4 regions of the Pectobacterium carotovorum genome follow, and region 2 is predicted to be linked to each of the others. Evidence: predicted binding sites of a transcription regulator. Region 2 holds the regulator's gene; each other region holds the start of a gene.
The links. Region 2 encodes sigma-54, which starts transcription at its own class of promoters, with help from an activator protein. Its sites were predicted from a motif close to GTTGGCACANNTTTCGCTNT; they were not measured.

Region 1: the regulator sigma-54 is predicted to act here: its motif matches at 1,773-1,792, upstream of norV (anaerobic nitric oxide reductase flavorubredoxin).
Region 3: the regulator sigma-54 is predicted to act here: its motif matches at 1,052-1,071, upstream of glnK (P-II family nitrogen regulator).
Region 4: the regulator sigma-54 is predicted to act here: its motif matches at 1,879-1,898, upstream of glnA (glutamate--ammonia ligase).

Annotation. Positions count from the first base shown of each region.
Region 1 covers NZ_JAXAFK010000001.1:32,295-35,487, reverse strand. Annotated here, with positions in the region: gene norR (nitric oxide reductase transcriptional regulator NorR) at 132-1,670, opposite strand; gene norV (anaerobic nitric oxide reductase flavorubredoxin) at 1,836-3,193, shown strand, end outside.
Region 2 covers NZ_JAXAFK010000002.1:53,015-56,207, reverse strand. Annotated here, with positions in the region: gene lptA (lipopolysaccharide ABC transporter substrate-binding protein LptA) at 1-509, shown strand, start outside; gene lptB (LPS export ABC transporter ATP-binding protein) at 513-1,238, shown strand; gene rpoN (RNA polymerase factor sigma-54) at 1,288-2,721, shown strand; gene hpf (ribosome hibernation promoting factor) at 2,745-3,032, shown strand; gene ptsN (PTS IIA-like nitrogen regulatory protein PtsN) at 3,129-3,193, shown strand, end outside.
Region 3 covers NZ_JAXAFK010000001.1:366,238-369,430, forward strand. Annotated here, with positions in the region: gene R9X49_RS01510 (SmdB family multidrug efflux ABC transporter permease/ATP-binding protein) at 1-798, shown strand, start outside; gene glnK (P-II family nitrogen regulator) at 1,158-1,496, shown strand; gene amtB (ammonium transporter AmtB) at 1,536-2,822, shown strand; gene tesB (acyl-CoA thioesterase II) at 2,962-3,193, opposite strand, start outside.
Region 4 covers NZ_JAXAFK010000006.1:13,113-16,305, forward strand. Annotated here, with positions in the region: gene glnL (nitrogen regulation protein NR(II)) at 1-176, opposite strand, end outside; gene glnA (glutamate--ammonia ligase) at 391-1,800, opposite strand; gene typA (ribosome-dependent GTPase TypA) at 2,170-3,193, shown strand, end outside.

The sequences.
Region 1 (3,193 bases), on a different contig from region 2:
ACGTTCAAAAACGTTCCTGACGTTTTTGTCCATGGCGCAAACGCTTTACTCTTCTATTCCGTTACTCCCGTTTTCGTTCGGTAAATAGGTTTGTCTACGGTCTACAGCGCCCCAATTTTCGGGGCGTTTGTTTATTTGATGCCCAATCGCTTTGCCAGCCGATGCAGGTTGCCGCTGTCTATTTCCAGTTCCCTTGCGCAGGATGACCAGTTGCTCTCATGGCGCACCAGCGTTTGTTGGATGACCCAACGCTGATAGTCGTCCGTTGCCTCCCGCAGGCCGCCGCTGATGAAATACGCCGGCGCGATGTCGATAGCGCTCGATGAACCGGAGGTCGCATGAACAGGCTGGGAGGGAAGTTCGAGATTGAAGTGTTCAGGGCCTAACAGCACCTCGCCTGATTCCTGACCTGCTCGCGCCAGCACGGTGGCACGATAAATAGCGTGTTCCAGCTCACGCACGTTCCCCGGCCAGTCGTACTGTTCCAACAGCGCGCCCGCGTCGGCCGTTAACGCCAAACGCGCCAGCCCCAGCTGCGCACGGCTGCGCTCGCAGAAGAATCCCGCCAGCAGCGCCACATCCTGACGACGCTCGCGCAGCGGCGGTACGGATAGCGGGAACACGCTCAGACGGTGGAACAAGTCAGCACGGAACGCGCCATCCAGCACCGCCTGCCGCAGATCGCGGTTGGTCGCCGCCAGCACGCGCACGTTCACTTTCAGGCTATTGTCATCGCCTACGCGCTGGAGATCGCCATACTGCAATACGCGCAGCAGCTTCGCCTGTAGCGTCAGCGACAGTTCTCCAATCTCATCCAGAAACAGCGTGCCGTTATCCGCCATTTCAAACTTGCCGGTGCGATGATGGATCGCACCGGTAAACGCGCCCTTCACATGACCAAACAGCTCGCTCTCCGCAACCGACTCCGGCAGCGCGGCGCAGTTCAGGTACACCAGAGGATGAGTTGCCCGGCTGGAACCGCGATGAATCGCCCGCGCCACCAGCTCTTTACCGACGCCGGTTTCTCCCATAATCAGCACGTTCAGATCGGAACCCGCGACGATATCGACTTCCTTCTTCAGCCGCTGCATCGGTTCCGACAGCCCGACCATTTCCTCAACGCTTTCCGCCGCCGGACTTTCAGCTCGCACCGGTGCGGGCAACTGCCGCTCAAGACGTTCCATCAACAGCGCGTTGCTCAGCGCCGCCGCCGCCATCGCTCCCACCAGCCGCAGTTCTTCATCGCTAAAATGGTCGAACTGACAGGGATCCATACCGTCCACAGTCAGCGCGCCGATCAGATTCTGATTAGCAAATAGCGGCAAGCCGACGCAGGCATGCACCTTAAGATCTTCCTGACTGGGGATCAGGCCGTCATAGGGATCGGGAAGCTGGCTATCTGCCGGAAAGCGCACCACATCGCCCGCACGGGCAATGGCCTCCAGACGGGGATGATCGGACAGACGAAAGCGTCGCCCCAGCACGTCTGGTGCCAGACCGTCGATCGCCAGCGGGCGGAACAGCTGATTTTCGTAACGCAGCAGCGTCGAGGCATCACAGCGTAGCAGCTGGCGCAGGCTGTTAATCAAGCGCTGAAAACGATCCTGATTTGATAGCCCCATTTGTAGCTCAATGGCAATGCGGGCAAGGGCGTTAATAGAGAGTGTCATGGTGTGTCCTAATGACAGAGTCTGTGTCATTAAGACAATAGATAAATCATGTCATTTTGACAATCATCATTTATTAAACCGTTATAAATCAACATATTAAAAATTGGCACGCTTTCTGCAATCTCTACAGCATATTCCCGTATACGACTATCGAGGTTTCAGAACATGACAATTCACGTTAAGAACAATATCCACTGGGTTGGACAACGCGACTGGGAAGTGCGTGATTTTCACGGCACCGAATACAAGACGCTGCAAGGCAGCAGCTACAACAGCTACCTGATCCGCGAAGAAAAAACCGTGCTGATCGATACCGTCGATCACAAGTTCAGCCGCGATTTTGTGCAGAACCTGATGGCAGAAGTGGATCTGAACACGATTGACTACATCGTGATCAACCACGCCGAAGAGGATCACGCCGGCGCGCTGAGCGAACTGATGGCACGTATTCCCAACACGCCAATTTACTGTACCCACAACGCGATCGATTCCATCACCGGTCACCACCACCACCCGGAGTGGAATTTCCACACGGTCAAAACCGGCGACACGCTGGATATCGGCAACAGCAAGCAGCTGATCTTTATCGAAACGCCAATGCTGCACTGGCCGGATAGCATGATGACCTATATGACCGAGGACGCCGTGCTGTTCAGTAACGATGCGTTCGGCCAGCACTATTGCGATGAGCACCTGTTTAATGACGAGGTAGATCAGACAGAACTGTTCGAACAGTGCCAGCGCTATTTCGCCAATATTCTGACGCCGTTCAGCCGCTTAGTCACCGCCAAGATCCATGAAGTGCTGGGCTTCAACCTGCCGCTGTCGATGGTTGCAACCTCACACGGCGTGGTATGGCGTGACGATCCTGCCCAGATCATCCACCTGTATCTGAAATGGGCGGACAGCTATCAGGAAGACCGCATCACGCTGTTTTACGACACGATGTCCAATAACACCCGCATGATGGCCGACGCCATCGCGCAAGGCATCAACGATGTTGACCCCGGCGTAGCGGTGAAAATCTATAACGTCGCCCGCCACGACAAGAACGAAATACTGACGCAGGTCTTCCGCTCGAAAGGCGTGTTAGTCGGTTCATCCACCATGAATAACGTGATGATGCCGAAGGTCGCCGCCATGCTGGAAGAGATCACCGGCCTGCGTTTCCAAAACAAGAAAGCCTCAGCGTTCGGCAGCTACGGCTGGAACGGCGGCGCGGTAGATCGCATTCAAACCCGTCTGATGGACGCCGGTTTTGAAACCACGCTGGCGCTGAAAACCAAGTGGCGTCCTGACGGTTCCGCACTGGAAATTTGCCGCGAACACGGCCGCGAAATCGCTCGTCAGTGGGCGCTGCATCCGCTGGATGATACACCAGCCCGTCGTGTCATTTCGCCAGTAAAACAGCCCACTGCGGCACCGCAAACCGCCAGCGCCCCGCAGAGTGTGAGCGCCCCCGCCGAGAGCGCCTGTGGTTGCAGTGAAGTCGCGGCGCCACAGTCAACCGCACAGCCAGCGGT
Region 2 (3,193 bases):
GCGTTTCCGCCTTTGCCGTCACTGGCGATAGCAACCAACCTATTCACATTGATTCAGCACAGCAGTCTCTGGACATGCAGGGCAACACGGTGACGTTCACCGGCAATGTTGTCGTGAAGCAAGGGACGATTGAAGTGAAAGCCGACAAGGTCGTCGTGACGCGCCCACAGGGCACGCAAGGCAGTGAAGTGGTGGAAGGCTACGGTAACCCCGTGACGTTCTACCAGATGCAGGACAACGGCAAACCGGTAAAAGGTCACGCGCAGAAAATCCGCTACGAACTGGCCAAAGACTTTCTGGTGCTGACAGGCAATGCCTATCTGGAACAGCAGGATAGCAATGTAAAAGGCGATCGCATCACCTATCTGGTGAAACAGCAGCAGATGGAAGCGACCAGCGAAAAAGGAAAGCGCGTGACGACGGTGTTGGTCCCCTCTCAGCTTCAGGAGAAAGAGAACAAGAGCCAGCCTTCTCGTTCTCAGCAACCGCAACCACGGGTCACTGAATAAGTTATGGCAACATTAACCGCAGAAAATCTGGCCAAGGCGTACAAAGGCCGTAAGGTCGTCGAAAACGTCAGCCTCACCGTCAATTCCGGTGAAATCGTCGGCCTGCTCGGGCCGAACGGCGCCGGCAAAACAACAACGTTCTACATGGTCGTGGGTATCGTCCCACGTGATGAAGGACGCATTGTTATTGACGACGACGACATCAGCCTGCTTCCCCTGCACGAACGCGCTCTGCGCGGTATCGGCTACCTGCCGCAGGAAGCCTCTATTTTTCGTCGCTTAAGCGTCTATGACAACCTGATGGCGGTGTTACAGATCCGTAAAGATCTGACGACCGAGCAGCAGGAAGATCGTGCCAATGAGCTAATGGAAGAATTCCATATTATTCATTTGCGCGATAGTCTGGGACAATCGCTGTCCGGTGGGGAAAGACGCCGCGTAGAGATTGCGCGTGCGCTGGCGGCGAATCCGAAGTTCATCCTGCTGGATGAACCGTTTGCGGGCGTAGACCCGATCTCCGTACTGGATATTAAAAAAATCATTGAGCATCTGCGTGACAGCGGGCTCGGCGTGCTGATTACCGATCATAACGTCCGCGAAACGCTTGATGTCTGTGAACGAGCCTACATCGTGAGTCAGGGCAACCTGATCGCCCACGGTTCACCGACCGATATTCTGGCCGATGAGCAGGTGAAACGCGTCTATCTGGGCGAAGGCTTCCGACTCTGATAGGGTAATATTTTATCTTTGCAGTACTTATGGGACGTTAGCGCGATTTATGAAGCAAGGTTTGCAACTCAGGCTTAGCCAGCAACTGGCCATGACCCCACAGCTCCAACAGGCCATCCGCCTGTTGCAACTGTCCACGCTTGAATTGCAACAGGAAATTCAACAGGCGCTGGAAAGCAATCCGTTGCTCGAACAAACGGATCAACACGACGAAATCGAGTCATTTGAAAAGGCAGACAGCGATTCACTGGATACCGGTGAAGCTCTGGAACAGAAGGACATGCCGGAAGAATTGCCGCTAGACGCCACCTGGGATGAGATTTACTCCGCAGGCACACCGTCAGGCACCGGCACCGACTATCGCGATGAAGAACTGCCAATTTATCAAGGCGAAACCACGCAAACGCTTCAGGATTACCTGATGTGGCAGGTCGAACTCACACCGTTTTCAGACACCGACGCAGCTATCGCGACCTCTATCGTCGATGCCGTGGACAACACCGGCTACCTGACTGTGCCGCTGGAGGACATTCTCGACAGCATCGGCGACGACGATGTGACGTTGGAAGAAGTCGAAGCCGTACTCAAACGCGTGCAGCGCTTTGATCCCGTTGGCGTCGCCGCTCGCGATCTGCGCGACTGCCTGCTGGTGCAGCTTTCCCAGTTTGCTGACAGCACGCCGCGTCTGGTCGAAGCCCGCCTGATCGTCAGCGATCATCTCGATCTGTTAGCCAACCATGATTTCCGTAGTCTGATCCGCGTCACGCGTCTGAAAGAAGACGTGCTGAAAGAAGCGCTGGCGCTGATCCAATCGCTCGATCCACGGCCAGGGCAGTCGATCAACACCGGCGAATCTGAATATGTGATTCCTGACGTGCTTGTGCGCAAAGTCCAGGGCATCTGGGCTGTAGAACTCAACACCGACAGCGTTCCCCGCCTACAGATTAACCAGCAGTATGCGGCACTGGGCAACAGCGCACGCAACGACAGCGACGGGCAATTTATCCGCAGTAATCTGCAAGAGGCGCGCTGGCTCATCAAAAGCCTGGAAAGTCGTAACGACACGCTGCTGAAAGTGACCCGCTGCATAGTCGAACAGCAGCAGGATTTCTTCGAGCAGGGTGAAGAATTCATGAAGCCCATGGTACTGGCAGATATCGCCCAGGCGGTGGATATGCATGAGTCCACCATCTCACGCGTGACGACACAGAAGTTCCTGCACAGTCCGCGCGGCATTTTTGAACTAAAATATTTCTTCTCCAGCCATGTGAATACCGATAGCGGCGGAGAAGCCTCGTCAACGGCAATTCGCGCGCTGGTGAAGAAGCTTATTGCGGCGGAAAACCCCGTCAAACCACTAAGCGACAGCAAGCTTACGGCACAGCTCTCCGATCAGGGCATCATCGTGGCACGCCGTACCGTGGCAAAATACCGAGAGTCTTTATCTATCCCACCATCAAATCAGCGTAAACAACTGATTTGATCTCAACAGAGAAGGAAGACACTATGCAGCTCAACATTACCGGACACCACATCGAGATCACTGAACCGCTGCGTGATTTTGTGAATGGCAAGTTTGCCAAATTAGAGCAGTATTTTGACCGGATTAATCAGGTCAATGTGGTATTGAGAGTGGAAAAAGTTCAGCAAATTGCCGAGGCCACGCTCCACGTTAATGGTGGCGAGCTGCATGCAACCTCAGAAGCGGAAGATATGTACGCCGCGATAGATTTATTGATTGATAAACTGGCAAGACAGCTCAATAAGCATAAAGATAAACTCAAGCAGCACTAATTTTCTCCTTTGCCGTTTGGCAAAGGAACAAACTCGACCCATCCATCGGATGGGTCGGGATCACCAGAAGTGAAAGCGTCGTTAAGTGAAAATAAAATGAACCACGATCCCGTATTGCAACTCAGCACCGTATTACGTCCTGAGTGCACCCGAAGCACCGT
Region 3 (3,193 bases), on a different contig from region 2:
CAGGGCTATGGCGATGATGAACGTCCGCTGGCTACCGGGCGCGTCGATATTGACGATGTCTCTTTCTCGTATGGCACGGAAAAGCGCGTACTACAGCATATTTCTCTGACGATACCAGAGCGCGGGTTCGTCGCGCTGGTCGGGCATACGGGCAGCGGAAAAAGTACTCTGGCCAGTTTGCTGATGGGGTATTACACGCCGGATGAAGGAGAGATTCGGCTTGATGGTCGGCCGCTCTCTACACTCTCTCATGCGGTATTGCGCCAAAATGTGGCAATGGTGCAGCAGGATCCGGTTGTGCTGGCGGAGTCCATGTTCGTGAACGTGACGCTGGGGCGCGATATCAGCGAAGAGGCTGTCTGGCGCGTGTTGGAGGTCGTTCAGCTTGCTGAACTGGTGCGGACTTTCCCGGAAGGATTGCATACGCGCGTTGGTGAGCAGGGGAATAACCTGTCTACCGGGCAAAAGCAGCTGTTGGCGATAGCGCGGGTACTGGTGCAAACGCCTAAAATCCTGATTCTCGATGAAGCGACGGCGAATATTGACTCGGGCACGGAGCAAGCGGTGCAAAAGGCGTTGCGTATCATCAGGGAACAGACAACCTTGATTATCATCGCGCACCGACTTTCCACCATCGTTGAAGCCGACACGATCATGGTGCTCCATCATGGGCAAACCGTCGAACGGGGAACGCATGAGCAGCTGCTGCAACAGCAGGGGCGCTATTATCAGATGTATCAATTGCAGCTGGCTGGAGAGGATCTTGCTGCCACCAGCACCGAGCCTTGCATTGTCTGACTCGATTAGCCGTTATTCTGTGGTCTGCACCGCCTTGAGTGGTGCAGACTGACAGTCTGCTCACGGCTTCGCACCATCAGTAAGCATCGTGATTCCGGTTTTTACCCGCACTGCACTGAAAACACCCCTTGCGCACTAAAATAGTGCAATTATTGCCCAGATCTTCCTGCATTTCTTTCCCGTTGTGTTGGCTTTTTGTCCTTTCTCATCTTTAAACACGTTCTCTTTCCTGATTTATGCCAGATAAATCATTTATGGCACACCCTTTGCTTTAGTCATGACGTAGACCTACTTCATAGAGCGCGTAATCGAACAAGTGACGGGCGAAAGCCTGAACGTAATGGCTAGGGGGAAGATAAATGAAACTGGTTACTGTGGTGATAAAACCATTCAAGCTGGAAGATGTACGTGAAGCGTTATCTTCTGTCGGCATCCAGGGGCTCACCGTCACTGAGGTGAAAGGATTTGGTCGTCAGAAAGGGCACGCGGAACTATACCGTGGTGCAGAATACAGCGTTAACTTTTTACCCAAGGTAAAAATTGATATCGCGATTGCAGACGACCAACTGGACGAAGTGATCGATGTTATCAGTAAAGCCGCGTACACCGGAAAAATTGGTGATGGCAAAATTTTTGTCGCCGAGCTGCAAAGGGTTATCCGTATTCGTACGGGTGAAACTGACGAAGCCGCACTTTAACAACACCTAGCGTAGATACGTAAATAGGGATGGATGAAAATGAAAAAACGACTCTCTTCATTAGGTCTCGGTGTGGCGGCATTACTCCCGTCCTGGGCAATGGCTGCAACACCGACGATTGATAAAGCGGATAACGCTTTTATTATGATTTGTACCGCGCTGGTACTCTTTATGACTATACCGGGCATTGCACTGTTTTATGGCGGCCTGATTCGTTCTAAGAACGTTCTGTCCATGATGACGCAGGTGAGTGTAACGTTCGCGATGGTTTGTATCCTGTGGGTGGTTTACGGATATAGCCTGGCTTTCAGCGAAGGTAACGCCTTCTTCGGTGGCTTCAGCACGTTTATGCTGAAAGGCATCGGAATTGAGTCCATTAGCGGCACCTTCTATCAGTTTGTGCACGTGGCGTATCAGGCTTCTTTTGCCTGTATCACTGTCGCGCTGATTGTTGGGGCGATTGCTGAGCGTATCCGTTTCTCTGCTGTGCTGATTTTCGTTGCTCTGTGGCTGACGTTCTCCTACCTACCGATGACGCACATGGTATGGGGCGGCGGTTATCTGGCTGCGGATGGCGCGCTGGACTTCGCTGGTGGTACGGTGGTTCACATCAACGCGGCGGTCGCTGGGTTGGTTGGTGCTTACCTGTTGGGCAAACGTGCTGGTTTTGGCAAAGAAGCCTTCAAACCGCATAACCTGCCGATGGTATTTATCGGTACAGCGATTCTGTACATCGGCTGGTTTGGCTTCAATGCCGGCTCCGCCGGTGCCGCGAATGGTATTGCTGCTCTGGCTTTCCTGAACACGGTTGTTGCTACTGCCGCTGCGATTCTGGCATGGGTTGGCGGTGAGTGGATGGTACGTGGTAAGCCATCTCTGCTGGGCGCGTGCTCTGGCTGTATCGCCGGTCTGGTGGCAATCACGCCAGCGGCGGGTACCGTTGGTGTGGGTGGCGCACTGATTATCGGTCTGGCTGGCGGCGTTGCAGGTCTGTGGGGCGTAACCGTACTGAAAAGATGGCTGCGTGTGGATGACCCGTGTGATGTGTTCGGTGTTCACGGCGTGTGTGGTATCGTTGGCTGTATCCTGACTGGCGTATTCTCTTCGGCTTCGCTGGGCGGTGTTGGCTATGCAGAAGGCGTGACGATGGCGCATCAGGTTTGGGTTCAGTTGTTCAGCGTCATTGTTTGTCTGGTGTGGTCCGGCGTAGTGGCATTCGTCGCCTTCAAAGTGGCGGATATGATTGTCGGCCTGCGTGTACCTGAAGATCAAGAGCGCGAAGGTCTGGACGTCAACAGCCATGGCGAGAGCGCTTACAACCAATAAGAGCGCTTACATCAATCAGTAAGAATACTCAAATACAGTAAACAGGCGTGGGGGAAACTCCACGCCTGTTTTATTACCCGTCTTAAACCATCTCCTTTGGCGGTGGTTTTTTTACTTTACGCGGCTGCCGTAAGGTTTATTACTGGCGGCGGCGCATGACGCCTTCCTGCACGCTGGATGCAACCAGCACGCCTTCCCGAGTATAGAATTGCCCACGAACGAAGCCACGAGCACCGGATGCGGATGTACTTTCCACGGTGTATAACAGCCAGTCGTCTAACCGGAAATCACGGTGGAACCACATCGAGTGATCGATTGTGGCGACCTGCATACCCGGTTCTAAAAAGCCAACGCCATGAGGCTGTAAAGCC
Region 4 (3,193 bases), on a different contig from region 2:
AAGTATCCCAGCAAATCGGGCAGCGGTGTGCCGGATAATTTACGCGAGCTTTGTGCCAGTAATTGCTGTGCTGCCGGGTTGGAATAGTGAATCGCCAGATCGTTATCCAGCAATAAGATGCTGTTTATCAGAGAATTTAGGATCTGCCCAGCATCGGGCAGCGTGCCTGTTGCCATAACGCAGACTCCCGCACCGTCGTGGTGCATTGTAGTGTGAATGATGGATGTTACGTCGCAACGGCCAATGCCGGTGGTGAAAAAAGCCCATCCGAAGATGGGCTGAAGCGTTTCCACGGCAACAAGAACAAACTTCTTAGTATTCTGTTGTTTATCGGTCATGGTTGGGTATCAGCACACCCAACCATGCTGTCGTTATTAAACGCTGTCGTTATTAAACGCTATAGTACAGTTCGAACTCAACTGGGTGCGGCGTCATACGAACGCGGTCAATCTCAGATTTACGCAGTTCGATATATGCTTCGATAGCGTCGTCGGTGAACACGCCACCACGGGTCAGGAACTCGCGGTCTTCGTTCAGTGCAGCCAGTGCCTCGTCCAGAGAACCTGCAACTTTTGGAATCTCTGCTTCTTCTTCCGGCGGCAGGTCGTACAGGTTTTTGTCCATCGCATCGCCAGGGTGGATTTTGTTGATGATGCCGTCGAGGCCAGCCATCAGCAGTGCAGCGAAGCACAGGTATGGGTTAGCTGCTGGATCTGGGAAGCGCGCTTCGATACGACGTGCTTTCGGGCTGGCAACAACTGGGATACGGATTGAAGCAGAACGGTTACGGGCAGAGTAAGCCAGCATAACTGGGGCTTCGTAGCCTGGGACCAGACGCTTGTAGGAGTTGGTGGTTGGGTTCGCCAGGGCGTTGATAGCTTTAGCGTGCTTGATAACACCGCCGATGTAGAACAGAGCCAGTTCAGACAGGCCGCCGTATTTGTCGCCAGCGAACAGGTTAGTACCGTCTTTGGACAGAGACATGTGGCAGTGCATACCAGAACCGTTATCACCGAACATAGGTTTTGGCATGAAGGTCGCGGTTTTACCGTAAGCGTGAGCTACGTTATGCACGACATATTTGTAGATCTGAATTTCGTCAGCTTTTTTGGTCATAGTGTTGAAGCGAGTAGCCACTTCGTTCTGGCCCGCGGTAGCCACTTCGTGGTGGTGAGCTTCAACAACCAGACCCATTTGCTCCATGGTCAGACACATAGCAGAACGGATGTCCTGTGATGAATCGACTGGTGGAACTGGGAAGTAGCCGCCTTTCAGACCTGGACGGTGACCTTTGTTACCGCCTTCGTATTCTTTACCGGAGTTCCAGTAAGCTTCAACGTCGTCGATAGCAACGTGAGAACCGGAAGTGCTGCTGCCGAAACGGATATCATCGAACAGGAAGAATTCTGGCTCAGGCCCGAACAGGACGGTATCGGCAATGCCAGAAGAACGCAGGAAATCTTCCGCACGTTTCGCGATAGAACGCGGGTCGCGGTCATAACCCTGCATGGTGCCTGGTTCAAGGATGTCACAACGAATGATCAGCGTAGAATCTTCGAAGAACGGGTCGATCATCGCTGTGCTAGCATCGGGCATCAGAACCATGTCTGACTCGTTGATACCTTTCCAACCGCCAATCGAAGAACCATCAAACATTTTACCTTCTTCGAAGAAGTCGGCATTGACTTGATGAGCCGGAATGGTGACGTGCTGCTCTTTACCTTTAGTATCCGTGAAGCGTAAATCAACAAACTTCACTTCGTGCTCATTCAGCATCGTCAAAACATGTTCTGCGGACATACTTGGTTCTCCCGATTGGTCATTTATCGTCGTGGAACGAATATCGTTGTGGATTGATGTTGTTGCCGTGAGTAGACTAAAGCTAAAAGTGTGCCAACTTTTTAAATGTGTGCAATGTGTTGCTACTTGGGGCTTTCTCACGGAAATCCACTGCACCATTATAGTCTAAAGCACCAAAATGGTGCTCCATATGTGAATTATTGCACTTATTTGGTGCATTCGTGTTCGCTTGTAGCGCTTTTGCACCGTGAAAGGGATCACAAAGCAGGCAGCTCTAGGTTGTTTATCATAGATGCTTGTGATCTTGTTTAGTCCCTCGATTAATACGTGTACAATAGCGCGCTATTTCTAAATGCCTGAGGCAAAGCTGTGATCGAAAATTTGCGTAACATCGCCATTATTGCGCACGTTGACCATGGGAAAACCACCCTGGTTGACAAGCTGTTGCAACAATCCGGAACGTTCGGTGAACGTGTCGAAGCAACCGAGCGTGTAATGGACTCCAACGATTTGGAGAAAGAGCGTGGAATTACCATCCTCGCAAAAAATACCGCCATTAATTGGAAAGACTACCGCATTAACATCGTAGATACCCCGGGACACGCCGACTTCGGCGGCGAGGTTGAGCGTGTAATGTCGATGGTTGACTCGGTACTGCTGGTTGTTGATGCGATGGATGGCCCGATGCCGCAAACGCGTTTCGTGACCAAAAAAGCATTTGCCAACGGTCTGAAACCTATTGTGGTTATCAACAAAGTTGACCGTCCTGGCGCGCGTCCTGACTGGGTTGTCGATCAGGTATTCGACCTGTTCGTGAACCTGGATGCGACTGACGAGCAACTGGATTTCCCGATCATTTATGCTTCTGCGCTGAATGGTATCGCGGGTCTCGACCATACCGACATGGCGGAAGATATGACCCCGCTGTATCAGGCGATTGTCGATCACGTGTCTCCGCCTCAGGTTGAGATGGATGCGCCGTTCCAGATGCAAATTTCTCAGTTGGACTACAACAACTATGTTGGCGTTATCGGTATCGGCCGTATCAAGCGCGGTAAAGTCAAGCCTAACCAACAAGTGACCATTGTTGATAGCGAAGGCAAAACCCGTAACGGTAAAGTCGGTAAAGTTCTGACTCACCTTGGTCTGGAGCGTATCGACGCGGCTGAAGCGGAAGCAGGCGATATCATCGCGATCACTGGTCTGGGCGAGTTGAACATTTCCGACACCATCTGCGATCCGCAGAATGTCGAAGCGCTGCCAGCACTGAGCGTCGATGAACCTACCGTTACCATGTTCTTCAACGTCAATACTTCACCATTCTGCGGTAAAGAAGGTAAGTATGTTACGTCGCGCCAGATTCTGGAGCGTCTGAACAAAGAGCTGGTACACA